Regions from separate parts of the Novosphingobium sp. 1529 genome, predicted to be linked through region 2. Evidence: riboswitches for the same ligand, from Rfam matches in the RefSeq annotation. Region 2 holds a riboswitch; the other holds the start of a gene.
The links. A riboswitch is a leader RNA that binds a small molecule or an ion and turns the genes downstream of it on or off. The one in region 2 is predicted to bind cobalamin.
Positions count from the first base shown of each region.

Region 1: linked by a shared signal. The riboswitch ahead of ABIC78_RS04405 (TonB-dependent receptor plug domain-containing protein) and the one ahead of ABIC78_RS11285 (HoxN/HupN/NixA family nickel/cobalt transporter) in region 2 are both predicted to bind cobalamin.

Region 1 is NZ_JBEPKW010000001.1:975,608-990,394, reverse strand. Features, by position in the region: gene odhB (2-oxoglutarate dehydrogenase complex dihydrolipoyllysine-residue succinyltransferase) at 1-886, opposite strand, end outside; gene ABIC78_RS04425 (2-oxoglutarate dehydrogenase E1 component) at 932-3,769, opposite strand; gene mdh (malate dehydrogenase) at 4,053-5,015, opposite strand; gene ABIC78_RS04415 (hypothetical protein) at 5,403-5,768, opposite strand; gene ABIC78_RS04410 (cell wall hydrolase) at 5,983-7,290, opposite strand; cobalamin riboswitch at 7,466-7,635, shown strand; gene ABIC78_RS04405 (TonB-dependent receptor plug domain-containing protein) at 7,759-9,639, shown strand; gene ABIC78_RS04400 (ABC transporter substrate-binding protein) at 9,673-10,587, shown strand; gene ABIC78_RS04395 (FecCD family ABC transporter permease) at 10,584-11,567, shown strand; gene ABIC78_RS04390 (ABC transporter ATP-binding protein) at 11,582-12,319, shown strand; gene uvrA (excinuclease ABC subunit UvrA) at 12,433-14,787, shown strand, end outside.
Region 2 is NZ_JBEPKW010000004.1:202,776-217,562, reverse strand. Features, by position in the region: gene ABIC78_RS11295 (oxygenase MpaB family protein) at 1-491, shown strand, start outside; gene ABIC78_RS11290 (hypothetical protein) at 502-1,500, opposite strand; cobalamin riboswitch at 1,664-1,900, shown strand; gene ABIC78_RS11285 (HoxN/HupN/NixA family nickel/cobalt transporter) at 2,047-3,114, shown strand; cobalamin riboswitch at 3,186-3,406, shown strand; gene cobW (cobalamin biosynthesis protein CobW) at 3,601-4,638, shown strand; gene cobN (cobaltochelatase subunit CobN) at 4,654-7,920, shown strand; gene ABIC78_RS11270 (ferredoxin-like domain-containing protein) at 7,917-9,077, shown strand; gene ABIC78_RS11265 (precorrin-8X methylmutase) at 9,061-9,690, shown strand; gene cobI (precorrin-2 C(20)-methyltransferase) at 9,687-10,439, shown strand; gene cobJ (precorrin-3B C(17)-methyltransferase) at 10,436-11,197, shown strand; gene ABIC78_RS11250 (cobalt-precorrin-6A reductase) at 11,161-11,922, opposite strand; gene ABIC78_RS11245 (bifunctional cobalt-precorrin-7 (C(5))-methyltransferase/cobalt-precorrin-6B (C(15))-methyltransferase) at 11,921-13,129, shown strand; gene ABIC78_RS11240 (cobalamin biosynthesis protein) at 13,132-13,509, shown strand; gene cobM (precorrin-4 C(11)-methyltransferase) at 13,506-14,288, shown strand; gene ABIC78_RS11230 (cobyrinic acid a,c-diamide synthase CobB) at 14,285-14,787, shown strand, end outside.

The DNA of each region.
Region 1 (14,787 bases), on a different contig from region 2:
CGTTCGGCGCCGAGACGGCCACCGAGATATCGACATAGTCGTGATAGACGATTTCATCGCCCTGGATCTGGGCGTTGACGGCCGGAATGTCCTTGAGCGCCAGGCACGAAGCCTTGGCGAAGAAAGACATGAAGCCCAGCTTCACGCCGTGCTTCTTCTCGAACACGTCCTTGTACTTCTCGCGCGCGGCCATCACCGCCGACATGTCCACGTCGTTGAACGTGGTGAGCAGGGCAGCGTTTTCCTGCGCGCTCTTGAGGCGCTTGGCGATGGTCTGGCGCAGGCGCGTCATCTTGACGCGTTCCTCGTTGCGGCCGGGAGCAGCAACGGCCGCAGGCACGGCAGCCGTGGCGGCCGGCGCCGGCGAGGCTGCCTTGGCCTGGGCTGCGGCGAGCACGTCTTCCTTGGTCAGGCGGCCGTCCTTGCCGGTGCCCTTGACGGTGGAAGGATCGATGCCGTGCTCCAGCACCGCGCGGCGCACCGCCGGCGACAGCGCGGCAGCGCCGGCATCGTCACCAGCAGGGGCCGAAGCAGGGACAGCCGCAGCAGCAGCCGGGGCCGGCGCGGCGGCCGGAGCCACTGTGTCGGACGCGGGCGGCACGGGCTTTTCCTCGCGCGGGGCAACCGGCACGTTGCCGGCTGCGGCAACGCCGTCTTCCACGGTGCCGAGCAGCGCGCCAACCGTGACGGTTTCGCCTTCGGCAACCAGGATCTGGCCCAGCACGCCGGCAACGGGCGAGGGCACTTCGACGGCAACCTTGTCGGTTTCGAGGCTGACGATAGGCTCGTCCAGAGCCACCGCTTCGCCGGGCTTCTTCAGCCACTGGCCGACCGTCGCTTCGCTGACGCTTTCACCGAGCGTCGGAACCTTGACTTCGATGGACATGACTTGGTGTTCCTTGGGGAGAATTCAGGTGGACGAAACGGCCGGTCAGGCCTTCTTCTTGCGGCGGATTTCCTCGCGCACCGACAGCGCCAGCGCATCGGCCACCAAGGCGGCCTGCTCGGCATTGTGGCGCTTGGCCAGGCCCGTGGCGGGCGAAGCCGAGGCGGAACGGCCGGCATAGCGGGGGCGCGTGACCTTGCCCTTGGCAGCCTTGAGCGATTCCTCGATCAGCGGCTCGGCAAAGAACCACGAACCGTTGTTCTTCGGCTCTTCCTGGCACCACACCACGTCTTCCAGATTGGTCATGCGCGACAGGCGCAGGGCCAGCGGCTCACCCGGGAAGGGGTAGAGCTGCTCGATCCGAATGATCTGGGTATCGGTGATGCCGGCCGCATCGCGTGCCTCGATCAGGTCATAGGCGACCTTGCCCGAGCACAGCACCACGCGGCGGGTGTCGCGGTCTTCCGGTGCCGAAGGATCGGACAGGATGCGCTTGAACTGCGCTTCGCCCAGGAAATCGGCCGCGGTCGACTTGGCCAGCGGGTGGCGAAGCAGCGACTTGGGCGTCATGATGATCAGCGGCTTGCGGAACGAGCGGTGCATCTGCCGGCGCAGCACGTGGAAGTAGTTGGCCGGGCTGGTGATGTTGCACACCTGCAGGTTGTCTTCCGCGCAGAGCTGGAGATAGCGCTCGAGACGGGCCGAAGAGTGTTCCGGACCCTGGCCTTCATAGCCGTGCGGCAGCAGCATGACGAGGCCGTTGGCACGCAGCCACTTGGCTTCCGATGCGGCGACGTACTGGTCGATCACGATCTGGGCGCCGTTGGCAAAGTCACCGAACTGCGCTTCCCACAGCACCAGCGTCTTGGGATCGGCACTGGCATAGCCGTATTCGAAGCCGAGCACGCCATATTCTGACAGCGGGCTGTCGAGCACTTCGAAGCGGCCGTGGGGCAGCGTCGCCAGCGGCACATACTTGTGCTCGTCGGTCTGGTCGACCCACACCGCGTGGCGCTGGCTGAACGTGCCGCGGCCGCAATCCTGGCCCGAGAGGCGTACGTTGTAGCCTTCGGTGACCAGGCTGCCATAGGCGAGTGCTTCGGCCGTGGCCCAGTCAAACCCGTTGCCGGTGTTGAACATCTCGCGCTTGGCGTCGAGCACGCGGCCCAGCGTCTTGTGGACGGTCAGGCTTTCGGGAACCGAGGTCAGCGTACGGCCCAGGCTGTCGAACAGCTTCTGTTCGATGCCGGTGGCCACATTGCGGCGCGCCGTCACCGGGTCGGCCGGCTTGTTGAGGCCTGCCCAGCGTCCGCCGAACCAGTCGGCCTCGTTGGCCTTGTAGCTCTTGGCGGCTTCGAACTCGTTTTCAAGCGTGGCGGTGAAGTGGTCTTCCACGTCACCCTTCCAGCCCTTGTCGATCACGCCCTCGGCGGCCAGGCGCTCGGCATAGAGCGTCGAGACGGCCGGATGCTTCTTGATCTTGGCGTACATCAGCGGCTGCGTGAACGAGGGCTCGTCGCCTTCGTTGTGGCCGAAGCGGCGGTAGCACCACATGTCGATCACGATGTCGCGGCCGAACTGCTGGCGATAGTCGATCGCCAGCTTGCACGCGAAGGTCACCGCTTCGGGATCATCGCCGTTGACGTGGATGATCGGCGCCTGGACGCCCTTGGCCACGTCAGAGGGGTAGGGCGAGCCGCGCGAGAACTGCGGGCTGGTGGTGAAGCCGATCTGGTTGTTGATGATGAAGTGGATGCAACCGCCGGTGTTGTAGCCCTGCACGCCGGAAAAGCCGAAGCATTCCCAGACAATGCCCTGGCCGGCAAAGGCGGCGTCGCCGTGGATCAGCACCGGCAGCACCTGCTTGTGCTTGCCCGGGCCCACGTCATCGCGGAACTGCTGCTGGGCCAGCGTCTTGCCCAGCACGATGGGGTCCACCGTTTCCAGGTGCGACGGGTTGGGCAGCAGGCTCATGTGCACCTTGGTGCCGTCGAACTCGCGGTCGGTGCTGGTGCCCAGGTGATACTTCACGTCGCCCGAGCCGCCCACGTCTTCGGGGTTGGCGCTGCCGCCCGAGAATTCGTGGAAGATCACGCGATAGGGCTTGGCCATCACGTTGGCGAGGATGTTCAGGCGGCCGCGGTGGGCCATGCCATAGATGATTTCCTTCACCCCGCGCTGGCCGCCGTACTTGATCACCGCTTCGAGCGCGGGGATCATCGACTCGCCGCCGTCCAGGCCGAAGCGCTTGGTGCCGACATACTTCTTGCCGAGGAACTTCTCGTACTGCTCGCCGCGCACCACGGCCGAAAGGATCGCCTTCTTGCCCTCGGGCGTGAAGTCGATCGACTTGTCGCCGCCTTCGATGCGGTCCTGCAGGAACTTGCGCTCCTCCACGTCGGAGATGTGCATGTATTCCAGGCCGACCTTGCCGCAATAGTTCTTGCGCAGAATCTCGACCACTTCGCGCACGGTGCCCCATTGCAGGCCCAGCGTGCCGCCCAGATAGATCTTGCGATCCATGTCCTTGGGCAGGAAGCCGTGGTATTCGGGGCTGAGGTCGGCCGGCAGGTACTGCTTGGACAGGCCCAGCGGATCAAGGTCTGCCGCCAGGTGGCCGCGCACGCGATAGGTGCGCACCAGCAGCATCACGCGCAGGCTGTCGTTGGCCGCCTGTTCCAGCGCGGCTTCGTCCAGCGCGGCGCCGGCCTTCTTGGCGGCCTTGGCGACCTCGACCTTGATGGTCATGGGATCGAGCGCACGGGTCAGATCATCGCCGGCGAGTGCGTCGGTAATCGGCCAGCGCTTGGACTGCCAGGACGGACCCTGCTGCGGCGCATCCTGTGAAGGATCAACTTCGTACTCGTGCACGTCCTGTGCCATGGTCAATTCACTCCTGTGCCCCCGGGGAGGGGAGGGGCTTCGGAAAAAGGTTGTGGGCAGAGTGCATACCGGCGCAGCCTGCCTGTGACTGTCATCGCTTTCCCGCCGCCATGGCCGGACCGGCCGCCCTGCGCATGCCTTGCGCGCAATGGGCCAGGTATCCTTAATGGCGTCTGGTCAGCGCCCTTCGCAAAGGGTCTTATCGCTTTTGCCGGCCTGAAAAACAGCCCGGTAGAAGGTGCCGCGGCCGCCCCGGAAAGGACGGCCGCGAACCATGCTGCCATCAGGCGAGCGAGGGATCGATGCCCTTGCACGCCACCAGCAGTTCCTTGACTGCGTCGACCGAGACCTGGAGGTTGGCCTTGGCGGTTTCATCGAGGTTGATTTCGATGACCTTTTCCACGCCGCCAGCGCCGATTACCACCGGCACGCCAACATAGAGGCCGTCAACGCCATAGGCGCCGTCGACATGGGCGGCGCAGGGCAGGATGCGCTTCTGGTCGTTGAGGTACGCTTCGGCCATGGCGATGCCCGAGGCGGCCGGGGCATAGAACGCCGAACCGGTCTTGAGCAGGCCGACGATTTCGCCGCCGCCCGAACGGGTGCGGGCCACGATCGCGTCGATCTTTTCCTGGGTGGAAGCGCCCATCTTGATCAGGTCGGTGACGGGGATGCCGGCGACGGTGGAATATTCCACGACCGGAACCATGGTGTCGCCGTGGCCGCCGAGCACGAACGAGTTCACGTCGCGCACCGAAACGCCGAATTCCCAGGCGAGGAACGTGCTGAAGCGCGCCGAGTCGAGCACGCCAGCCATGCCGACCACCTTGTTGGCGGGCAGGCCGGAGAATTCGCGCAGCGCCCAGACCATCGCGTCGAGCGGGTTGGTGATGCAGATCACGAAGGCGTCGGGCGCGTTGTCGCGGATGCCTTCGCCGACCGACTTCATCACCTTGAGGTTGATGCCGAGCAGGTCATCGCGGCTCATGCCGGGCTTACGCGCCACGCCAGCCGTCACGATGATGACGTCTGCGCCAGCGATGTCCTTGTAATCGTTGGTGCCGATGATCTTGGCGTCAAAGCCTTCGACCGGGCCGCACTGCGAGAGATCGAGGGCCTTGCCCTGCGGAACGCCTTCCACCACGTCGAACAGGACGATGTCGCCCAGTTCCTTCTGCGCGGCCAGATGCGCCAGAGTGCCACCGATGTTACCCGCGCCGATGAGCGCGATCTTCTTGCGTGCCATGTGCTTTACGGTCCTTTCCCGGAGTCGTCGCGGGACAAGCGTTCAAGCGTTGCCGACTCAAGCCCCCGGATGGAGGTCCCCCCGCGCCCGCGAGACGGGAAGGGTTGCCGGCAAGTGGAGGGGCACGTAGGCCTGCCCGAGAGGGATTGCAACCGCAAAAAACCCCGCATCTGCGGGTTTCTTTGATATCAGTTCGCAATAGCGTTAAGTGGTAAATCTACCGTTCATACGAATGCGACAGGCAAGCCCTTTGCCTCGTTTCAGAACGGTGCGGCCGCCGGGTTTTTCAGGCGTGCCGGCGATGGGCGCAGCCGCAACTGGCTCGGCACGATGGCGCGACGAACCGGGCAGCGTTTGACGAAGCCATCTTGGCTCGCTGCGTGAAATTCATCCGAGCCCGGCAAGTTCCCGGCGCAGGGCAATGGCCTTGCGGCGATCGAGCGTGTGGCACACCTGCGCCCACCAATCCGCCTGTTCCGCGTCCCCCGCCATCGCCGCGCGGGTGGCTGCGCGGGCAGCTTGCCCGGCAGCGGCATGGCCATGACTGGCAAACAGGCGCAGTGCTTCGGCCAGCAGGGCGTCTTCGGCCAGCCGATCAGCGAGGCGCCCGGCCATGGCGCGCACTGGCGAGGGATAGTCCTGGGCTGCCTGGAGCGACCAGGCCGGATTGTCGTTGGCAGGGCGCGGCACGCGGCCGGCGGGCCGACGGAGACAGGGCGAGATCATGCCATAGCGAGGGGCGAAACGCAGCATGCGCGGGTGGTCTCCGTTCTTCATCGCGACACCGAAAGTTCGGCTTTTTTCGTGTTCAAAGCCGTTTTCGGGGTAAACTTCCTGGCGGCTCTGCCGTCCTTCTACGGGGCGTTGCGCTAACAGGGCGTGAGATGAGACGGTAAACGGGACATTGATGTTCCCGCAGACGCGGCCAAGCGTGCCGATGCAGCGCCTGGCCGGGTTCAATCAGCCTTTAGCCATGCGGCTGGGCAATCCATTTTCCGGCGTTTTCATAGGTTTCCCGCGCTTCGGGGCGAACCTGCGGATTGGGCGCGCCGGGCAGGGGCGCTGCCAGTTGCGGTGCGGCGCTGGCCGAGATCGGCCGCTGCGGCGCCTGGCTGGGGCCGTCCATGATGCTCACCGTGGCGCCCAGGGCCGGCGCGCCGGTGTGTTCCAGCGCGCTGATGCGGCCGTCTTCGAAGGCCTTTTCCAGCGTCACCGGATCGGCCACGTCGGCCGCGGCCGGCACCCAGCTGCGCGGATGGGGCGCGGCCAGCGGCTCGCCACCGCGATAGCTGGCGTTGAAGGCGGCGGGCTGGCCGGCCGATCCGGCCCAGCGATAGAAGCGATGCGCCCCGATCGTGCCGATGAAGGCCAGCTTGTCTGACCATAGCGGATGGACCGCGCTGGTATGGTAATGCGTCGCCAGGCCCACCGGGGCAAACACGTTGCCCGCCAGGGCATCGGCTGCCACGCGCCGGGCGCGGTCCCAGAACTGTTGCACCGGGCGGCGCGCCATCGCGCCGTCGCAGGCAAAGCTGAACTGGCAACCGGCGCGTTCCGAGCCCTGGAACACCACGCCGCACACGGTCTTGGGAAAGGCGGGATGCGCCACGCGGTTGAGCACGACCTGCGCCACTGCGCGCTGCCCGGCATCGGGTTCGGACGCGGCTTCGTAATAGATCGCGGTGGTCAGGCATTGCAGCGCGCGCCAGCGGTCTTCGCCGCTGCCGGTGGCAAACAGTGGCCGCGCTGCTGGATTGGCAGACCAGGGCGCGGTGGTGGTGCCATCATCGGCATCGCTGCGGATTGCGGCCACCTGCCGGTCCCAGGCACGGGCGGCGTCCTGCGGGGCAAGCAGGCCGCTGTCTTGCGCCGAAACATAGTAGAACGCCGAGCCGGGAAAGCTTTCGCCCGCCCGCTCGAAAGGTTGCAGCCCGCCGTTGCGATCCTGCGCTGCGGCGGCATCGCTGCCGGGCGAACCCCAGCCGATCGCGCCGAGCACCAGGCCTAGCGCGCCGATCGCGGCAATACCGGCGGCCCGCTCGGCCAGGCGCGAGGGCGCGCGATGCTGGTGGCGCCACGAGGTCATGTCGCGGCGGCGGATGCGTGCGGCAAAATCGCGGGGGCGCACCGGCGGCAGCGTAAGCGCCGCGATCAGCGCGCCATCGGCCTGCCGCTGCCCGGCTAGGGCGACGCGCTCTTCCGGCCCCGGCGGCGGCATCAGCGCCTCGGGCGGAAGGGTGGGCGTGGCGCCGGTGAAGGGAATCGGGTCTGGCATAGGGCGTGAAACAGGGCAGGCTTGGTCTGCGCCATGGTGCGTTACGCGTTGCACTGCAACCATGCACGGCAGGAATCGTCCTCGTCCCGATAAGGCACAGGCTGCTACGGGTTGGTTAATCATGGCTGCGGGCTTGCCCCTTGGTGCAGGTGTCGCTATCCGCCCGGGCTGACGCCACCGGTGCCCGCAACCACGCGGGCTAAGAGGGAAGCCGGAACCAGCCGGCGCTGCCCCCGCAACTGTTTCCGGACGAGCGCCGCGCCCTTGCGCGCCACTGGCCCCTTGGCGGGCTGGGAAGGCCGGCGTGTCGCGTTGACTTCGGATGAGCCAGGAAACCTGCCGGTGTGTGGTCGTTCCGCGGCCGGGCGGGGTGTACCGGGCGCAAGCGTGACGAGTCTTCCGCCAGGGCCCGGCGGACCCTCGCGCCATGGACGGCAAGACTGTCCATGGGCCGGGAGGAAAAGAACCGTGAAGACATCGCTTGTTGCACTGGCCACCGCCGTGATGCTGGCCACCCCTGCCTATGCCGATGAAGCCCCCGCCAGCGATGGCGCGCAGATCACTGTATTGGCCACCGGCAACGACCTGTCGCTCGACCAGACCGGCCAGGCCATCACCGTGTTGCCGTTGCAGACGATCGAGGCGGTGCAGGGCGTTGACCTGACCCGCGTGCTCGATCGCGTGCCGGGCCTGACCTGGTCGCGCACCGGGGGTCTGGGTGCGCAAACCGCCGTGCGCCTGCGCGGCGGGGAAGGGCAGCACACCCTGGTGCTGGTCGATGGCGTGCGCGTGGAAGATCCCTCGGCGCCATCGGGCGGGTTTGACTTCGGCACGCTGACGAGCGGCGGGATCGAGCGGATCGAAGTGCTGCGCGGCTCCAACTCGGTGGTCTGGGGCAGCTCTGCCATTGGCGGGGTGATCGCGGTTACCACGCGCGAGATCGACGGCGTCGAAGCCTCGGCCGAGGCCGGCTCGCGCCGCAGCTATGATGCCGATGCTGTCGCCGGCGTGAAGCGCGACCGCTATGCCTTCTCGATCGATGGTGGCTATGCCACCACCGATGGAGTTTCGGCCGCTGCCAGCGGGACCGAGCGCGATGGCTATGACCAGTGGCGCGTGGGCGGCAAGGCGCGGGTCAACCTCACCGAAACGCTGTCGCTGGTCGCCAATGCCCGCTATGCCGATGGCAAGACCCAGATCGATGGCTATCCCGCGCCCGATTATGTCTTTGCCGATACCCCGGAATACACCACCACGCGGCAGTTCTTCGGCCGCGCCGGGCTGCACTATGCCGGCGGTCCGCTGACGCTCGATGCCGGCTATGCCCTGTCCGACACGCGCCGCCGCTATTACACCGGCGGGGCCGACAACGCGTTCGAATATGGCTACAACGGCCGCAGCGAGCGGGTGGAATTGAACGGCCGCTATAGCCTGCCTGCTGATTTCGCGATCGATTTCGGGGCGGATCGCGAATGGACCCGGTTCGACAGCACCTATGACACGCGCCAGAACGCGCATCTGACCAGCGGCCATGCCATGCTCGGCTGGTACACCGCCAAGGCGAGCCTGGCCGCCGGCGTGCGCTATGACGAACAGAGCCAGTTCGGCAGCAATGTCAGCCTGGGGGCCAACGGCACGGTGGAAGTGGTGCGCGGGCTGCGCCTCAATGCCAGCTATGGCGAAGGCTTCCGCGCGCCCACGCTCTATCAGCTGCTCTCGCCCGATTACGGCAATGCCGCGCTCGCTCCCGAACGCAGCCGCAGCTATGACCTGGGCGTGGTCTATGCCAGCCAGGATGGCGGCTTCCATGCCGGCGTCACGCTGTTCCGCCGCGATACCCGCAACCTCATCGCCTATGTCTCGTGCTTCATGGCGCAAACCGCGCTGTGCCAGGGCCATACCTATGGCGTCTATGACAACGTCGGCAAGGCGCGCGCGCAAGGCGTCGAGCTCGATGTGGGCGCCGCGCTCAGCAGCCAGGTCAAGGGCACGATCGCCTATGCCTATACCGAGGCGACCGACCGCACGCCTGGCGCCGCCACGTTCGGCAACGACCTGGCGCGCCGCCCGCGCCACGCGCTGACCACCTCGCTCGATTGGACCACGCCCTGGGCCGGCCTGGCCCTGGCCGCAGACCTGCGCTTCCAGTCGGAAAGTTTTGACAACGCGGCCAATTCGATCAAGTTGGCGGGCGGTAGCGTCACCACCGTGCGCGCCAGTTTGCCGATCCTTCATCAGGCCGAACTTTTCGGCCGGGTGGAAAACGTGTTCGATCGGCCGCTGGTGACGGCAGCGGGCTATGGCGCGCTGGGTCGTTCCGTGTTCGGTGGCGTTCGCCTGCGGTACTGATGGCGTTGCGCCGGTTGGAGGAATGGCTTTGCCGTGAGCGGCCGCATCGTGCCTGACTTTGCCTTGCTCTGCCGGCGCATGGGGCGCGGTGCCGTGGTGCTGGCGCTGATGCTGGGCGGGTGCGCGCAGGTGGCTCCCGCCGATCCGCAGGCCACCGATCGTCTGCCCCGGATCGTGTCGCTCAACCCTTGCAGCGATGCGATCCTGGCAGAAGTGGCCGATCCCGCGCAGATCCTGGCGCTGTCTTCCTACAGCCGCGATCCGGCACAAACCTCGATGGACGTGGCGCAGGCCATGCGCTTTGCCACCACCGATGGCGCGGTAGAAAGCGTGCTGGCGCTGCATCCCGATCTGGTGGTGACCAGCACTTATGCCGATCCGGCCACGCTGGCGGCGTTGCGCGGGCTGGGCCTGCGCGTGGAAACGGTGGGCATTGCCGAATCGCTCGATGCCGCGCGCGCCCAGGTGCGCAGCCTGGCCGGCTGGGCCGGGCAGCCGGCGCGCGGCGCCGCGCTGATCGCGCGGATCGACCGCGCAGTCGCCGCCGCGGCGCCGCCGCCGGGCACGGCGCCGATCACGGCCGTGCTGTGGGAACCGGGCGGCCTGGTGCCGGGCCAGAATACCCTGGCATCAGACCTGATGATGCGTGCCGGCTTTGCCAATTTCAGTGCGCAACGCGGCCTGGGCCAATCCGAACGCCTGTCGCTGGAGCGCATGCTGGCCGATCCGCCGCGCGTGATCATGGCCGTGGGCACCCCGCGCGGCACCCTGGCCGATCAGGCCGCGCCGCAGGAAGACCGCCTGCTGTTCCATCCCGCGCTGGCGGCGCTGCGCCACACCGCGCGCGTGCCGATTTCCCCCAACCTGATCTATTGCGGCGGCCCAACCATTCCCCGGTTCCTGAACCGCATGGTGGCGGTGCGCCAAGAGCTGGAAGCGATGCCATGAACCGTGCTGCCTTGCCCCTGGTGCTGGGTGGCTTGCTGCTCGTGCTGTTTCCGCTGTGCCTGCTGGCCGGGCAGGTGTGGATCAATCCGTTCGATCCGGCCGGTGCCAATGCCACGGTGATCCTGGCGCAACTGCGCCTGCCGCGCGCGGTGCTGGCGGTGATCGTCGGGGCCGGACTGGGCGCGGCGGGTGCGGCGATGCAGGGCTATCTGCGCAATCCCCTGGCCGATCCCGGCCTGTTCGGGGTGGCGCCGCTCGCCGCGCTAGGTGCGGTGCTGTCGCTGTTTACCGGCTTTGCGGTGCAGCCTTTCGCGCTGCCGGCGATGGCCCTGGCGGGCGCCGCTGGGGGCATGGTGCTGCTGGCACTGATCGCGTCGGGACCGCGCACGGGCCTGGCCGGGGGCGTGGCGCTGTTCACGCTGGCCGGCATGATGCTGTCCAGCCTGGCTGGCGCATTGACCAGCCTGGCGATCAGCCTGGCGCCCAATCCCTTTGCCCTGACCGAGATTGTCACCTGGCTGATGGGCGCGCTGACCGATCGCAGCTGGCACGATGTGGCGCTGGCCGCGCCGCTCACCGCGCTGGGGCTGGTGCTGCTGTGGCGTGCCGGGCCGGCGCTCGATGCCTTGACCCTGGGCGAGCTGGCGGCCCGCTCGATGGGCCTCGATCCGGCGGCCTTGCGCGGATTGATGGTGGTAGGCGTGGGCCTGGTGGTGGGGGCCGGGGTTTCGGCGGCCGGGGTCATCGGCTTTGTCGGGCTGATGGTGCCGCATATCGTGCGCCCGTTCACCGATCGCCGCCCATCCAGCCTGCTGCTGCCCAGCGCGTTGGCGGGGGCGCTGTTGCTGCTGCTCGCCGATACGCTGTGCCGCTGCCTGCCGCTGGCGGGGGGTGAGCTGCGCCTGGGCATCGCGCTCAGCCTGCTGGGCGCGCCGTTCTTCCTGCATCTTCTGCTGCGCCTGCGGCGCGGCCTGGCTTGAGAGGCACCGGGGCCATGGATCTTGTTACCGATGCCGTCACCATGGTGGGCCGCCTGCGCGATGTGCGCGTGGGGCTGTCGCCAGGACGCCTGACCGCGATTTGCGGGCCGAACGGAGCAGGCAAGTCCACGCTGCTTTCGGCGCTTGCTGGCCTGGAAGAGCCCGATGGCGGGCACGTGTCTTTGGGGCAGCATCGCCTGGCCGAACTGACGGCGCGCGAACGCGCCATTGCCATCGGCTATCTGCCGCAAGCGGGCGAGGTGGCGTGGAACGTGACGGTGGAAACGCTGGTGCGGCTCGGCCGCCTGCCGCACCGCACACCGCTGCGGATCGACGCGGCCGCAACCATGGCAGCCTTGCAGGCGCTTGACCTTACCGGCCTTGCCGGGCGCGAGGTGGGCACGCTGTCGGGCGGGGAGCGGGCACGCGCGCTGCTGGCGCGGGTCCTGGCCGGGCAGCCGCGCTGGATTCTGGCGGACGAGCCGCTGGCTGCGCTCGACCTGGCGCACCAGCAGGCGCTGCTCGCCCATTTTCGCCGTCTGGCGGGGCAAGGCGTGGGCGTGGTGGTCGTGCTGCACGATCTGGCCCTGGCGATGAACCATGCCGATCACGTCATCGTGCTCGACCGTGGCACCGTGGCCGCCAATGGCGCGCCGCACCTGGCGCTGGCCGAAGGCGTGCTAGCCGGGGTCTGGGGCGTCAAGGCACGCTGGGTGGGCGATGGGCGCACCCGCGCGCTTGCGATCGGCTGATCGGCTCCCCACATCAGGGGTCAATCGCCCTTGCCCACCGAGCCATCTTGCGCAGTTCTTGCTGCGCTGCGACAGGCTTGCGTGAATCGAACAAATCTGGAACATTGCCCTTCATGTCGACCGCCCCCACACGTGCGCCCGGTGCCGCTCGCTCCGCGCTGACCACCCTTTCCGTGCGCGGCGCGCGCGAGCACAACCTGAAGGGGATCGATGTCGATCTGCCGCGTGACAGCCTGGTGGTGATCACCGGCCTGTCCGGTTCGGGCAAGTCCAGCCTGGCGTTCGACACGATCTATGCCGAAGGGCAGCGGCGCTATGTCGAATCGCTGTCGGCCTATGCGCGCCAGTTCCTGGAAATGATGCAGAAGCCCGATGTGGAGCACATCGACGGCCTCTCGCCGGCCATTTCGATCGAGCAGAAGACCACCAGCCGCAACCCCCGCTCCACCGTGGCGACGGTCACCGAAATCTATGACTATATGCGCCTGCTCTGGGCGCGGATCGGCGTGCCCTATTCGCCGGCCACCGGCCTGCCGATCAGCGCGCAGACCGTCAGCCAGATGGTCGATCGCGTGATGGCCCTGCCCGAGGGCACGCGCGCCTATCTGCTGGCGCCGGTGGTGCGCGGCCGCAAGGGCGAATACCGCAAGGAACTCGCCGAGTGGCAGAAGGCGGGCTATACCCGCGTGCGCATCGATGGTGAGCTTTACGCGATCGAAGACGCCCCCGCGCTCGACAAGAAGTACAAGCACGATATCGAGGTGGTGGTCGATCGCATCGCGGTGAAGGACGGCATCCAGACACGCCTGGCCGACAGTTTCGAGCAGGCGCTCAAGCTGGCTGACGGGCTGGTCTTCATCGACCTGGCCGATACGACCGTGGCTGAATTGAATGGCGAGGCGGCGCCGGAAAAGGCCAAGAAGGGCACAGCTAAAGGCCAGCTCAAGGGCGCCGGCTTGCCCGACAACCGCATTGTCCTGTCGGAAAAGTTTGCCTGCCCGGTCTCGGGCTTCACGCTCGATGCGCTCGAACCTCGGCTGTTCTCGTTCAACGCGCCGCAGGGGGCGTGCCCGGCCTGCGACGGGCTGGGCGAAAAGCTGCTGTTCGACCCGCAACTGGTGGTGCCCAACGAGCATTTGAGCCTCAAGCAGGGCGCGATCGTGCCCTGGGCCAAGTCCAACCCGCCCAGCCCCTATTACATGCAGGTGCTGGCCAGCCTGGCTGATCATTTCGGCTTCAACCTCGATACCCCGTGGGACAAGCTGCCCGGCGAGGTGAAGATCGTGATCCTGCATGGCACGGCGGGCAAGGCCGTGCCGCTGACCTTCATCGACGGCAAGAAGAGCTACACCGTTTCCAAGGCGTTCGAAGGCGTGATCGGCAATCTCAATCGCCGCATGTTGCAAACCGAAAGCGCCTGGATGCGCGAGGAACTGGGCAAGTTCCAGACCGCGCAACCCTGCGAAACCTGCAACGGCGCGCGGTTGAAGCCCGAGGCGTTGAGCGTGAAGGTAGCGGGCAACGACATTTCCGCCAGCACGCGCCTGTCGGTCAGCGATGCACTGGAATGGTTCGCCACGCTCGATGGCAAGCTGACCAGCCAGCAGAGCCAGATTGCCAAGGCGATCCTCAAGGAAATCAACGAACGCCTCGGCTTCCTCAACAATGTCGGGCTCGATTACCTCAACCTCGATCGCACCTCGGGCACGCTGTCGGGCGGGGAATCGCAGCGTATTCGCCTGGCCAGCCAGATTGGTTCGGGCCTGTCGGGTGTGCTCTACGTGCTCGACGAACCCTCGATCGGCCTGCACCAGCGCGACAACGACCGCCTGCTCGAAACCTTGAAGCGGCTGCGCGACCTGGGCAACACGGTGATCGTGGTGGAGCATGACGAGGACGCGATCCGCGCGGCGGACTATGTCGTCGATCTCGGGCCCGGCGCGGGTGTCCACGGCGGCGAGATCGTTGCCCAGGGCACGCTCGACGATATCCTCGCCAATCCCGACAGCCTGACCGGGCAATACCTGACCGGCGCACGCCGGATCGAGGTGCCCAAGAAGCGCCGCAAGGGCAATGGCCTGTCCCTGGTGGTGGAAGGCGCGCGGGCCAACAATCTCAAGAACGTGACGGCCAAGATTCCGCTCGGCACGTTCTGCTGCGTCACCGGCGTGTCGGGCTCGGGCAAGTCCAGCCTGACCATCGATACGCTGCAAGCGGGCGCCTCGCGCGTACTCAATGGCGCGCGCGTGGTGGCCGGCGCGCATGACGCCATCAAGGGCCTGGAACATTGCGACAAGGTGATCGAGATCGACCAGTCGCCGATCGGCCGCACCCCGCGTTCCAACCCGGCGACCTATACCGGTTCGTTCACCCTGATCCGTGACTGGTTTGCCGGCCTGCCCGAAGCGCAGGCGCGCGGCTACAAGGCCGGGCGGTTCAGCTTCAACGTCAAGGGCGGACGCTGCGAG
Region 2 (14,787 bases):
TGGCCGACGGCACGCCCTATCGCGCCAGCGACCCACACCTGCTGGCCTGGGTGCACGTGTGCGAGGCTATCGGTTTTCTCGATGCGTGGATCGCCTATGGCGAGCCCGGCATGTCAACCGCAGACCAGGACACCTATATGCGCGAGGCGGGTGTGGTGGCGCGCCGGCTTGGCGCCGATCCCGTGCCGGAAACGCGCGCGCAGGCCGAGGCACTCATCGCCTCCTTTCGCCCTGAACTGCATGCGGATCAGCGCACGCGGCAGGTCGCGCGCATGGTGCTGTCGCAGCCGTCGCCGTCGCTGGCCGCCGCTCCGGCCCAGCACCTGCTGTTCCAGGCGGCGGTCGACCTGATGCCGCCCTGGGCGCAGGCGCTGCACGGGCGCCGCCTGTCCCTGCCGGCGACGCCCATCGTGCGCGGTGGCGCCATGGCCATGGCGCGCACGTTGCAATGGGCATTTGCCCCGGCCCGCCGCCTGCCACCGGCAGGTTGAACGGCGCGGTTCAGGGCTGGCCCAGCCGCCATTGCAACAGGCGCACGAATGGCTCCGGCTCATCCAGGCTGAACGCCACGCGCCTGATGCTGCGGCGGCGCAGCAGGCGATCATGATCGATCGGGGCGCGCAAATGCACGATCACGTTGGGCCAGGCCAGCAGCGCCGCATTGAGCGTGGCGGCATCGCGCACTTCGGCACCGTCGATGGCCATGCTGACGCTCTCGATGCGGTTGAGCGGCACCGCCACGTCGAGGAGCAGCCCGGCGCGAATGCGCAAGCTGTCTGCCTCCAGCAGGATCGGGCGAAAGCGGAACGATTTGACCACGCCCACCAGGTAGACCAGCCCCAGGTCGCTCACGACGAACATCGCCAAGGCCGGCAGGCGGCTCCAGTGGCCCAGAAAGACGTGATAGACCGCCACTTCGATGGCCGAGAGCGACAGGAGCGTTATCGCCATCGGCGTAAGGTGCCGGTGATAGGCAAAGGCGCGGGCGCCGGTTGGAACGTCGGCTGGTCCTCCCCAGCGCAACAGAGCCATGTGCAGCACCACCAGTTCCGCGCGGGCCAGGCGCACCAGGGCAGGGGGCAGGAATTGTGCGGCCACGCTTTCCCAGCGCGCGGCCGTGCTGCCCCGGCGCATGATAGCCAGCGCCTGCCGACCGGCGAGGGCAAGGTGGGCAAGCAGCGCCAGCGCCATGGCCACCATCGTGCCGGGCATGGCCAGCAAGGCGGCACGCAGGGCAGGCGGTGCGGCCATGCTAACGAGGCAACAGGCGCCTGCCAGCGTCGCGCATACGGTTCGAGCGTCGGGACGGCCGGGGCCATCGCGCACGATGCGTGACAGCAGCAGGCTATCGGCGCTCAGCCACAGGCAAAGCCACAAGGACAGCGCGGGGTGGCTTTGCGCCACCGGTAGGCGCGCGGCCAGCATGGCGGCAACGATGACGACGGCGGGGACCAGGTGCGCTGCCCGTCGATGATGCGCGATGCGTGCGGCTGGAATCATCCTGCGCGGCCTCCTGCGACGGCGGTGATGCCGGGCAGAGCCGATCATTGCCCAGCGCGCGGTCACTCGCAACCATCGAAAACGCAGCGCCACCATCGCGTGGGCGTTGCGCCGCCGCTGCCGGCTGGCTATGCCCGGCGGACCTGGCGGGATTTCTGCCGGGTAAAGATCGCGCCGGTGCCCGGAAGGGCTCAATCGGGAATGCGGTGCGGGGCCATGGCGCCCCAAATCCGCGGCTGTCCCTGCAACTGTAAGCGGCGAGCGCGATGCATACCGCCTTTCCCGATATCGGCGGGGAGGGCAGCCACTGGGCCGGACGCCAAGACGGGCGAGGCCTGGGAAGGCATGCATCAAGCCCTGACCCGCAAGCCAGGAGACCGGCCGGCGCTTGGTCGCTCATGCCTTGGTCCAGGGGATGGCCGCGGCACGGTTCGTTCCGTCAGAGCGACGCCGCCTGGCCGGCGTGTGGCTGCGTGGGCGCCTTGTGGCGTGCGCGTGGCGTCCCGCGTCCGGCTCCGTCGCCATTCTGGCCGGAGTATTCCGCTCGTGCCTGTTTCCTTTCCTGTTCGCCGCCTGCTGGCCCGTTCGGCCGCGCCCTCGCTGCGCCGGCGTATCGCTACTCTTTTGGCCGCGCTGCTGCTGGCCAATGCCCTTGCCTGGCTGTGGGCGCTGGGCCTGTTCCATGATCAGCCGCTGATGCTGGGCACCGCCGTGCTCGCCTGGGGGCTTGGCCTGCGCCATGCGGTCGATGCCGATCACATCGCCGCGATCGACAATGTCACGCGCAAGCTGATGCAGCTGGGGCAGCGGCCGATCGCGGTGGGCCTGTGGTTTGCCCTGGGCCATGCCACGATCATCGCCATCGCCTCGGTCCTGGTGGCGCTTACGGCCACGGCGCTCGCCCGGTTTGGCGCCTTTCGCGAGGTGGGCGGGATGATCGCCACGACGATATCGGCGCTGTTCCTGTTTGCCATTGCCGCGATGAACCTGGTGATCCTGCGTGGGGTGTGGCGCACCTTTGCCCATGTGCGCGCAGGGGGCACCTATGTGGAGGAAGACCTTGACCTGCTGCTGTCGGGCCGGGGCCTGCTATCGCGCCTGTTCCGCCCGATGTTCCGCCTGGTCACGCGCTCGTGGCACATGGCGCCGCTCGGTTTCCTGTTCGGGCTGGGTTTCGATACGGCCACGGAAGTCGCGTTGCTCGGCCTGTCGGCCAGCCAGGCGGCGAGTGGCCTGGCGCTCGGCACGATCCTGGTGCTGCCCGTGCTGTTTGCCGCAGGCATGGCGCTGATCGATACGATCGACGGTGTGGTCATGCTTGGCGCTTATGAGTGGGCCTTCGTCAAGCCGATCCGCAAGCTCTATTACAACATCACCATCACTCTGGTTTCGGCTCTGGTGGCGATCGTGATCGGCGGGATCGAGGCGGCCGCACTGATCGGCCAGAAGCTGGGCCTGACTGGCGCGCCATGGCGGTTGGCGGCCGATCTTGCCGGCAATTTCAATGGGCTGGGCTTTGCCATCATTGCCCTGTTCGCGTTGTGTTGGCTGGCCAGTGCGGCGATCTATCGGTGGCAGCGGCTCGACGAGATCGAGGTGGTTCGCGCAATCTGATGTCATGCCCGGTTGGCTTGGCCGGCGAACTGGGCTAGGAGGGCAGCGCAGGCAGCGGTTTCGGCCGGTGCCCTGCAAAAGATCGCGTCGGTGCCCCGAGAGGGGCTTAATCGGGAATGCGGTGCGGGGCTTTGCCCCAAGTCCGCAGCTGTCCCTGCAACTGTAAGTGGCGAGCGCGATGCACTGGTCCCCGCACGACGGGGATGGCCACTGGGCCCCAAGCGGGCCTGGGAAGGCGTGCATCAAGCCCTGACCCACGAGCCAGGAGACCTGCCGGCGTACTGGTCGCTCTTGCCTTGATCCAGGGGATGGTCCGGGCACGGTAATACTTCCGTCTGGGCGACGAAGACTTGTGCGGCTGGGGCTGCACGGGTTGCGTTGTGGTGGGCGCTTTCGTGCGCCGGTCCGCTGCCGCGCGCCTGGCCGGATCGTTTTCCGGCAAGCCCTGCCGTGTCGCTCGCCTGGCGCCGCGGAAGGGTTTTGTGCATGCCGGATCTGGCAAAAGTGCCTGTCACCATCGTGACCGGCTTTCTCGGCGCGGGAAAGACCACGCTGATCAGCCACTTGATTCGCCACGCCGGCGGCCGCCGCCTGGCCGTGGTGATCAACGAGTTCGGCACGCTGGGGGTGGATGGCGATATCCTCAAGTCCTGCGCCATTCCCGATTGCCCGGCCGAAAACATTGTCGAACTGGCCAATGGCTGCATCTGCTGCACCGTGGCCGATGATTTCATCCCCACGGTCGAACGCCTGCTCGCACTCGATCCCCGGCCCGATCACATCCTGATCGAAACCTCGGGGCTGGCGCTGCCGAAACCACTGCTCAAGGCGTTCGACTGGCCGGCGATCCGCAGCCGCATCACGGTCGATGGCGTCCTGGCGCTGGCCGATGCAGAGGCGGTGGCCGCCGGCCGCTTTGCCCCCGATCTGGCCGCGCTCGACGCGCAGCGTGCCGCCGATCCGGGGATCGACCATGAAACCCCATTGGCCGAAGTGTTCGAAGACCAATTGGCGTGTGCCGATCTGGTGCTGTTGACCAAGGGGGATCTGGCCGGCCCGGAGGGCTTGGCCAAGGCGCGGGTGATCATTACTGAGACGGCGCCGCGCGCGGTTCCGGTGATCGACATGGCCGAAGGCGCAGCCGATCCGCGCGTGATCCTGGGGCTGAACGCCGCAGCCGAAGACGATATCGCTGCCCGCCCGTCGCACCACGATGGCGCCGACGATCACGAGCATGACGATTTTGCCAGCACCGTGGTGCCGCTGGGCGAGGTATCCGATCCGGCCGACCTTGCCGCGCGGATCGCCCGCCTGGCCACAGAGCATGGCGTGCTGCGCGTGAAAGGCCATGTCGCCGTGGCGGGCAAGCCGATGCGCCTGCTGGTTCAGGCCGTGGGCGCGCGGGTGCGCCATCAGTATGATCGGCCCTGGCAGGCGGGAGAGCCGCGCATCGGGCAACTGGTGGCGATTGCCGAGCGCGACAGGCTCGACCCGCAAACCATCAAGGCGGTGCTGGCGGCCTGAGCGGCGGCACCCCCCATGCACGTCATCTTCCGCGAAAGCCACGGGCTTGAGGAAATGGCCGTGCCCCAGGATCTGGGGCAGGCGCCGGCGCCGCTCGTCGTCCTGTCGTTTTCCGACAGCGACCTGGGCGCTTTTGCCGCTGGCTGGCACCTGGCCCGTCAGGCCGATCCGGCGTTCCCGCTGCTGCGCCTGGCCAATCTGGCCGCGCTGGAACATCCCTTGTCGGTCGATACCTATATCGATCGCACGCTGGTTGGCGCGCGGGCGATGCTGATCCGCCTGATCGGCGGGGTTTCGTGGTGGCGCTATGGCCTGGGGCAGGTGGCGGCCCTGGCGCGCGCGCGCGGCGTGGCGCTGGCGGTGCTGCCGGCTGATGGGCGGGCCGATCCGCAGCTGGACGAAGCCTCTACTCTGCCGTGCGAAACCCTGCGTGATCTGGCCGTGCTGTGCGAGGCGGGCGGGGCCGATGCTGCCCATCGCGCGCTAGTGACACTGGCACAGGCGGGCGGGCTGGCGCTGAACGCAACCGCGCTGGCCGCGCCGGTGGCGCCGCTGCCGGCGGCGGGCCTGTGGCATCCCCATGGCAAGGCGGTGGACGCCGCGCGCCCGCTGGTGCTGGTCGTGTTCTACCGCGCCTATCTCACCGCGCGCGATGTTGCGCCGGTAACCGCTCTGATCACCGCGCTGGAGGAAGCAGGCCTGGCTGCGCAGGGGCTTTACGTCACCTCGCTCAAGGAACCACAATCGCGCGCGGTGGCGGCGGCAGAACTCGGCCGGCTGCGCCCGGCCGCGATCATCAATGCCACGGCCTTTTCCGCGCGTGACGATGCCGGGCATAGCCCGCTGGACTTGGCCGGCGTGCCGGTGTTCCAGGTGGCATTGGCCACCGGCACGCGCGAAAGCTGGGCAGGCGCCGCGCGGGGCCTGGCGCCGGCAGACCTGGCCATGCATGTCGTTTTGCCAGAGATTGACGGGCTGCTGTTTGCCGGCGTCGCCAGTTTCAAGGAACCCTGCGCGCAGGATGCCGATCTCGGCTTTGCCCGCCACATGCACCGGCCCGATCCGGCGCGGATCGACGCCATCGTGGCGCGGGTGGCTGGCTGGATCGCGCTGGCCCGGCGCCCCGTGGCGCAGCGGCGCCTGGCCTTGGTGCTGTCAACCTATCCGGGCAAGGCGCATGCCATGGCCCATGCGGTGGGCCTCGATGCCTTGGCCTCTACTACAGCGTTGCTCGCCGATCTGGCCCAGGCCGGGTATGCAGTTGCGCCGCCCGGTGACCTGGCCCACCGGCTTGGCCGTGAGACGCTGGGGTTTCCGCTGGAAGCCTATCGCGCCGCGCTGGCGCAGCTGCCGGCTGCGCTGCGAACCGATCTGGCACAAAGCTGGGGCGCGCCAGAGGATGATCCGGCGGTTCGCGATGGCGCATTCCACTTTGCCGCGTTGCGCGCGGGGCAAGCGCTGGTGGCGTTGCAGCCCGAACGCGGCGATCTGGTCGGGCGCGACGAAGCCTATCACGATCTGTCGCGCTGCCCGCGCCATGGCTATGTCGCCTTCTATCTGTGGCTGCGGGCGCAAGGGATCGATGCCCTGCTGCACATGGGCGCGCATGGCACGCTGGAATGGCTGCCGGGCAAGGCCGTCGCGCTGTCAGATGCCTGCTGGCCCGAGGCGCTGATCGGCAGCGTGCCGGTGATCTATCCCTTCATCGTCAACGATCCGGGCGAGGCGGCGCAGGCCAAGCGCCGCATCGGCGCGGTCACGCTGGGCCACATGCCGCCGCCGCTGCGGCGCACGGAAAGCGGCGCGGGCCTGGCTGGGCTGGAGTCGCTGCTCGACGAGTTTTCCGGCGCGGTGGGCCTTGATCCGGCGCGGCGCGACCGGCTGATCGTGGCCATCCGCGCGCAGGCGCAGGCGCTGGGGCTTGAGGCAGAGCTGGGCATCGATCCCGCCGCCACCCCGGCCGAGGCGATTGCCCGGATCGACCGCTTTGTCTGCGATGTGAAGGACAGCCAGTATGGCGATGGCCTGCACATATTCGGCCGCGGCCCGCAGGGCGGGGCAGAGCGCGATGGTGTGCTGGCCGCGCTCGACGGGCGCCGGGTTACGGCGGGGCCGGCCGGATCGCCGTGGCGCGGCCGGGCGGATGTGCTGCCCACCGGGCGCAATCTCTATGCCGTCGATCCGCGCGCCGTGCCAAGCCGCGCCGCCCATGCGCAAGGGGTGGTGCTGGCGCAGGAACTGGTGCGCCGCCATCTGCAGGATCACGGCGATTATCCCCGTGCCCTGGTGGTGGACCTGTGGGGTTCGGCCACGATGCGCACCGGTGGCGAGGAATTTGCCATGGCGCTGCACCTGTTGGGCGCGCGGCCGGAATGGGATGCCGCCTCGCAACGGGTGACGGGGATCGAGATTCTGCCGATCGCTCGGCTCGATCACCCGCGTCTGGATGTGACGCTGCGTATTTCGGGCCTGCTGCGCGATGCCTTTCCGCTGCTGCCGGTGCTGTTCGGGCAGGCGGTGCGCGCCCTGGCGGCGCGCGACGAGCCGCTGGAGTGGAACCCGTTTGTCGGCAAGGCGCCAGGTGCGCGGGTCTATGGCCCGGCGCCGGGGCGCTATGGCCTGGGCATGGGGCAGGCGGCGCAAAGCTATGACGCCGCCGGCCGCCGCGCGGCGGGTGAAGCCTGGCTGGCCGCATCGGACCACGCGTTTGATACCGGCGCGGCGCAGCCCGACCTGGCTGGCCTGCGCGTCCGTGTGGCGCGGGCCGGGGCGTTTGTTCACGCGCAGGATCTGCCTGAAACCGATCTGCTGCTCGCCGCAGACTATGCCGCGCACGAGGCCGGGTTTGCCGCCGCGCAGGGCGTGGCCGGGGGCAAGGCAGCGCTCTATCACCTCGACAACCGCGACCCCGCGCGGCCCGTGGCGCGGCCCTTGGGCGAGGAACTGGCCCGCGTGGTGCGCGCCCGTGCTGCCCATCCCGGCTGGATCGCCGGCATGATGCGCCATGGCTTTCGCGGCGGGGCAGAACTGGCTGCCACGCTCGATCATCTGGGCGCCTTTGCCCACCTTGCCCCCGGCAGTGTGCCGCCGCAGCTGTTTGATCTCTATTACCAGGCCACCTTGGGCGATGCTGCCGTGCGCGCATTCCTGGCGCGCGAGAACCCCGGCGCCCTAGCCGCGATGCAGCACGGCTTTGCCGCGCTGCATGCCGCTGGCCTGTGGCCCACGCGGCGCAATGCCATTCTTGCCGATCTGGCCGATTACGCCAGGGGCAGGGCATGAGCGGCTTTCGCGTGGCGGGCTGGTGCCCCGATGCCTGGCGCCCGATGGCGGCGGGTGATGGCCTGTTGCTGCGGATCAAGCCGCGCCTGGCGCGCCTATCTCGCGATGCTGCGCAAGCGGTATGCGCGCTGGCCGTCCAGCATGGCAATGGCTTGATCGATGTGTCGCGGCGGGGCAACCTGCAACTGCGCGGGCTCGATCACGCGGGTTGGCAGGCTGCGCTGGCTGATCTGCTGGCGCTGGGCCTGGTCGATGCCGATCCGCTGGCAGAGGCGCGGCGCAACCTGCTGGTGGCGCCCGGCTGGCGCGATGGCGATGACACGCAGCGCATCGCCCAGGCCTTGCTTGCCCGGCTGGATGAACTGCCCGCGCTGCCGGCCAAGGCCGGGTTCGTGATCGATGCCGGCGCGGCGCCGGTCTTGCTGGCAGAGCCGGGCGATTTCCGGGTCGAGCGCAGCAGCCATGGTGGCCTGATCCTGCGCGCGGCTGGGCGCGCCCATGGCGTGGCCTTGGCGCCCGGGGCAGAGGTTGATGGACTGATCGCACTGGCCCGCTGGTTCGTGCAAAGCGGCGGGCAAGGGCGCATGGCGCGCCATCATGCCCCGCTGCCTGCGTGGGCGGCTGGGCAGGATCTTCCAGCGGCGTTGGCGCCGGCCTGGCGGCCAGGGCCTTGCGCGCTCGGCATGGTGCATGGCGCGCCATTCGGCCGGGTTGCAGCGCCGGTGCTGGACGCGGCGCTGGCCGAACCCGGCGCCCAAGCGCTGCGCATCACGCCCTGGCGCCTGCTGGTGGTGGAAGGCGCCGGCGGCGATGCCGTGTCCGGCCTGATTGCCGATCCGGCCGATCCGCTGCTGCGGGTGGAAGCATGCCCCGGCGCGCCGGCCTGCCCGCAGGCGCATGTGCCCACGCGCGATCTTGCCATCGCCCTGGCGCCGCATGTGCGCGGCACGCTGCACGTATCGGGCTGTGCCAAGGGCTGCGCCTGCACCCGCGCCACCGATCTTGTGCTCACCGGCCGCGCCGATGGCCGGTTCGACCTTGCGCGTGATGCCGCCGCCGGCGCGCCGCCGTGCCAGGCGCCGCTCACCGCCCAGCAAGTGCTCGACCAGTTTGCAAGTTGCCCCAGTGCGGAGCTGCCCAATGCCCCATGTCTATGAAACCGATGGCGCGGCCATCTATCGCCAGTCTTTCGCCATGATCCGGGCAGAGGCCGATCTGGCGCGCTTTTCGCCTGCCGAAGAGCCAGTGGCGGTGCGCATGATCCATGCGGCGGGCATGGTGGACCTGGCGCCGCACATTCGCTTTTCCGCCGATTTCGCCACGGCGGCGCGCGCCGCGTTGCGCACGGGGGCGCCGATCCTGTGCGATGCGCGCATGGTGTCGGAAGGCGTTACCCGTGCGCGCCTGCCTGCGGCCAATCCAGTGCTGTGCACGCTGCATGATCCGGCGGTGCCAGCCCTGGCCCAGGCCATGGGCAACACCCGCTCTGCCGCCGCGCTGGAGCTGTGGCGCCCGCACCTGGCCGGCAGCGTGGTGGCGATCGGCAATGCGCCCACCGCGCTGTTCCACCTGCTGACCATGCTGGAAGACCCAGCCTGCCCGCGCCCGGCCGCGATCATCGGCTGCCCGGTCGGCTTTGTCGGCGCGGCCGAATCCAAGGCCGCGCTGTGGGCGTGGCACGGCGTGCCGTGTTGCATCGTCGAAGGGCGCCTGGGCGGCAGCGCGATCACCGTGGCCGCGATCAACGCCTTGGCGAGCGACGCGGAATGAGCGCGCCAGTCCTTGCACCAGTTGGCCCGATCGGCACGGTCCACGGTGTCGGCCTTGGCCCCGGCGCGCCCGACCTGTTGAGCGTGCGCGCCGATCGGCTGGTGCGCGACACGCGCCACATCGCTTATTTTCGCAAGGCCGGGCGGCCGGGCCAGGCGCGGCGCATCGCGGCAGACCTGCTGCGCGCCGATGCCGTGGAAATTCCCATGGAATACCCCGTCACCACCGAAATCCCGGTCAGCGATCCGCGCTACAACGCATGTCTCGCCGCGTTCTATGCCGCGTGTACCGTGCGCTTGGCCGATCTGGCCCGCAGCGGCGAAGACGTGGTCGTGCTGTGCGAGGGCGATCCGTTTTTCTATGGCTCGTTCATGCACCTGCACAGCCGCCTGGCGGGGCAGGTGCCGGTGCAGGTGGTGCCGGGCATCACCGGGATGGCGGGCGCGTGGAATGCCACCGGCGTGCCCATCACCTGGGGCGATGATGTGCTCACCGTCGCCATGGCGACCCTGTCCGAGGCGGAACTGACCCGCCGCATCCGCGATACCGATGCCCTGGTGGTGATGAAGATCGGCCGTCACCTGGCCAAGCTGCGCCGCGCCGTGGCTGCTGCGGGACGCGAGGGGGAGGCTTGGCTGGTGGAACATGCCGCCATGCCCGGCCAGCGGGTTACGCCGCTGGGTGAGGCCCAGGCCGTCACGCCCTATTTCTCGATCCTGTTGATCCACGGCCAGGGGCGCCGGCCATGAGCGGCACATTGGCGATCGCCGGGCTCGGCCCGGGCAGCGAAGCGATGATCACCCCGCAGGTGCGCGCGGCACTCGATGCCGCCACCGATGTGCTGGGCTATATCCCCTATGTCGCGCGTGTGGCGCCGCGCCCCGGCCTGGTGCTGCATCCATCGGACAACCGGGTGGAGCGGGAGCGCGCTGCTGATGCGCTTGACTTGGCTGCGCAAGGGCGCCGGGTGGTGCTGGTCTCATCGGGCGATCCCGGCGTATTCGCCATGGCCGCCGCCGTGTTCGAGGTGTTGGAAAGCGGCCCGCAAGCGTGGGACGATGTCGCGATCGAGGTGCTGCCGGGCATTACCGCCATGCTCGCCGCCGCCGCGCGCGCCGGGGCGCCGCTGGGCCACGATTTCTGCGCGATCAACCTCTCTGACAATCTCAAGCCGTGGGACATGATCGCGCGGCGTCTGCGCCTGGCGGCAGAAGCGGATTTTGCCATGGCGCTCTACAATCCGCGCTCGCGCGCACGGCCAGATGGCCTTGCCCGCGCGCTGGAATTGCTGCGCACATGCTGCGGCCCGCAGCGGCCGACCCTGTTTGCCCGCGCCGTCTCCACCCCGCAGGAAGACCTGCGCATCGTCTCGCTGGCGCAGGCGGTGCCCGAGATGGCCGACATGCGCACCGTGGTCATCGTGGGATCGAGCCAGACGCGGATCGTGGCGCGTGCCGCCGGCCCGCTGCTTTACACCCCGCGCAGCGCGGGCGGGGTGCTGGCATGAGCGATCCAGTCAAGCACTTGCGCCGAATCGTGGACTTCGTGGCGCGGCGGGATGAACGGCCGGTCGATCATGATCACCGGCAGGCCCAGCGCGCGCGCGGCGATCAGCTTGGCCTGCGCGCCGCTGCCGCCGGCGTTCTTGCATACCACCACGCCGATCGCCTGGTCGCGCAGCAGCGCCAGATCGCCCGCCACAGTGAACGGCCCCCGGTCCACCACCAGGCGATGGCGCGGCAACAGCGGCGGTGCGGGCGGCGCGTCGACAAAGCGCAGCAGATAGTCATGCTGCGGCTGGGCGAGGAAATCGGCCACGTGCAGCCGCCCCAACGCCAGCATCACACGCCGCGCCGGGCCAGCGAGGGCCGCTACGGCGCCGGCCACGTCTGGCACCATGGTCCAGCGGTCTTGTGGCTGGCCCTGCCAGGCCGGGCGGGTAAGCGCGATAAGCGGCACCCCGGCCTGCGCGGCGGCGGCGATGGCATGGGCGCTGATCTGCGCGGCAAAGGGATGGGTGGCATCGACCAGGTGGGTGATGCCTTCCTCGCGCAGATAGGCGGCCAGCCCGGCCACGCCGCCAAAGCCGCCGATCCGCGTGGGCAGGGGCTGCGCCAGCGGGGCGTGGGTGCGCCCGGCATAGCTCAACCGGGCGGCAATGCCTTGCGCGGCAAGCAGGCGGGCCAGCGCGCTGGCCTCGCTCGTTCCGCCCAGCAGCAGGACATTGGCCATGGCTGATACCCCTTTGCGCGCATGGTTGACGATCATCGGCCTTGGCGAAAACGGCCGCGACGGCCTGTCCCCGGTGGCCTTGGCCGAACTGGACGAGGCCGAGGTGGTGATCGGCCCGCCGCGCCATCTGGCCTTGCTGGGCTCGCTTAAGGCCAAGGCGGTGGAATGGCCAGTGCCCTTTGCCGATGGTGTCGCCCAATTGCTCGCTTTGCGTGGGCGCCGTGTGGCGATGCTCGCATCGGGTGATCCATTCTGGTTCGGTGCCGGCAGCAGTGTCATCACCCACCTCGCGCCGCACGAATGGCTGGCCCATCCGCAGCCATCGACGTTTTCCCTGGCGGCGGCGCGCCTGGGCTGGGCAGTGCAGGATTGCGCGTGCCTGGGCCTCCACGCCGCGCCGCTGGCGCGCATGCGTCCGCATCTCGCGCCCGGCCAGCGCGTGATTGCCCTGTTGCGCGATGGCGCGGCGGTGGCAGACCTGGCAGCCTATCTCGTCGCGCTGGGCTTTGGCGCCAGCACGCTATGCGTGCTCGAAGCGCTGGGCGGCCCGCGCGAGCGGGTGCGTTGCTTTGAGGCGCAGGCTTTTGCCCTTGGCGATGTCGCCCATCCGGTGGCGGTGGGCATTGTCGTTGCCGGGCAGGGGCTGGCTCTGCCGCTCACGCCCGGACGGCCCGATGCGCTGTTCGCCGCCGATGGCCAGATCACCAAGTCAGCCGTGCGCGCGCTCACCCTGGCGGCGCTGGCGCCACGCGCGGGTGAACTGCTCTGGGATATCGGCGCCGGCTCTGGCTCTGTCGGCATCGAATGGCTGCTGGCCCATCCCGCCAACCGCGCCGTGGCGATCGAGGCCGATCCGCAGCGTGCCGCCCGCGTGCGCGGCAATGCCGGGGCACTGGGCGTGGATCGCCTGCGCGTGATCACCGGCCGCGCGCCGGCGTGCCTGCCCGATGATCCGCCGCCCGATGCGGTGTTCATCGGCGGCGGGCTGTCGGCCGCGCTGCTCGATGCGCTATGGGCGCGGCTGCCGGCCGGCACGCGGCTGCTCGCCAATGCCGTGACGTTGGAATCCGAAGCCCTGCTTACCGCCTGGTATGGCCGCGTTGGCGGCAGCCTGTTGCGGATCGAACTGGCCGACGCCGCGCCACTCGGCACGCGGCATGGCTGGAAGGCGCGCTATCCGATCGTGCAGTGGAGCGTGGTGCGATGACCATGATTGTCGCCGGCCTGGGCTTTCGCGCGGGCGCCCCGCTTGCTGCTCTGCGCGCGGCCTTTGCCCTGGCGCAGGAAGGACTGCCCGCCGCCACCCATCTGGCCACGGCGGCAGACAAGGCCCCGGCTGTGGCGCCGCTGGCGCGCGCGCTGGGCCTGCCGCTGATCCCTTTGGCGGCCGATGCCGTGCAGCGCTGCGGCACGGCCACGCAATCTGCCGCCAGCCTGCGCACGCGCGGCACCGGCAGCCTGGCCGAGGCAGCCGCGCTGGCCGCAGCGGGGCCGGGCGCGCAGTTGCTGTGCCACCGCCAGATATCGCCCGATCGCATGGCCACGTGTGCCCTTGCTCAGGGCCATGCCCAGGAAATTGAACAATGACGGTCCATTTTGTCGGCGCCGGCCCCGGCGCGCCCGATCTCATCACCTTGCGCGGGCGCGATCGTATCGCCGCGTGCCCGGTGTGCCTCTATGCCGGGTCGCTGGTGCCCACCGCGCTGCTCGCCCACTGCCCGCCCGGCGCGCACATCGTGAACACGGCGCCTCTCTCGCTTGACCAGATCATGGACCACATCATCCAGGCCCATGCCGCTGGCCACGATGTGGCGCGGCTGCATTCGGGCGATCTGTCGGTGTGGTCTGCGCTGGGCGAGCAACTGCGGGCCTTACGGGCGCTAGGCATTCCCTTCACCATCACGCCCGGCGTCCCCGCCTTTGCCGCCGCCGCCGCCGCACTGGAAAGCGAACTGACGCTGCCCGCGCTGGGCCAGTCGGTGGTGCTGACCCGAACGCCGGGCCGGGCCAGTGCGATGCCACCGCGCGAAAACCTGGTGGCCTTTGCCCAGACCGGCGCGACGCTCGCCATTCACCTGTCGATCCACAACCTGGCGCAAGTGGTGGCCGATCTGCTGCCCGATTATGGCGGCGATTGCCCGGTGGCGGTGGTGTCGCGCGCCAGTTGGCCCGATCAGCGCGTGGTGCGCGCCACCCTGGACAGCGTGGAGGCCGCCGTGGCCGGCACGATGGAGCGCACCGCGCTGATCCTGGTCGGCCGCGTGTTGGGCGCTACTGATTTTGTCGAAAGCAGCCTCTATGCCGCCGATTATGATCGGCGCTTTCGCCCGCAGCATGGCGGCGAAAGCGGCGGGGCGCGGGCATGAGCGTGCCGGGCCTGATGATCGCCGCGCCCAGTTCGGGTGCGGGCAAGACCACGCTGATGCTGGGCCTGCTGCGCGCGCTGCATGGCCAGGGGCTGGCGGTGCAGCCATTCAAGAACGGGCCGGACTATATTGATCCGGCGTTTCACCAGGCGGCTTGCGCGCGCGCCTCGTTCAACCTCGACAGCTGGGCCATGGCGCCTGGCCTGATCGATGCCCTGGCAAGCCAGGCCGGTGGCGCCGATCTGGCCCTGGCCGAAGGATCGATGGGCCTGTTCGATGGCGTGGCCAGCGTGGGCGCCACCGGCAACGGCGCCAGTGCCGATGTGGCGCGCCGGCTGGGCTGGCCGGTGATCCTGGTGCTCGATGCCTCGGGCCAGGCGCAATCGGCGGCGGCAACGGCGCTGGGCTTTGCGCGGTTCAATCCCGCGCTGCCGGTGGCCGGCGTCATCCTCAACAAGGTGGCAAGCCCGCGCCATGAAAGCTTGCTGCGCGCCGGCAT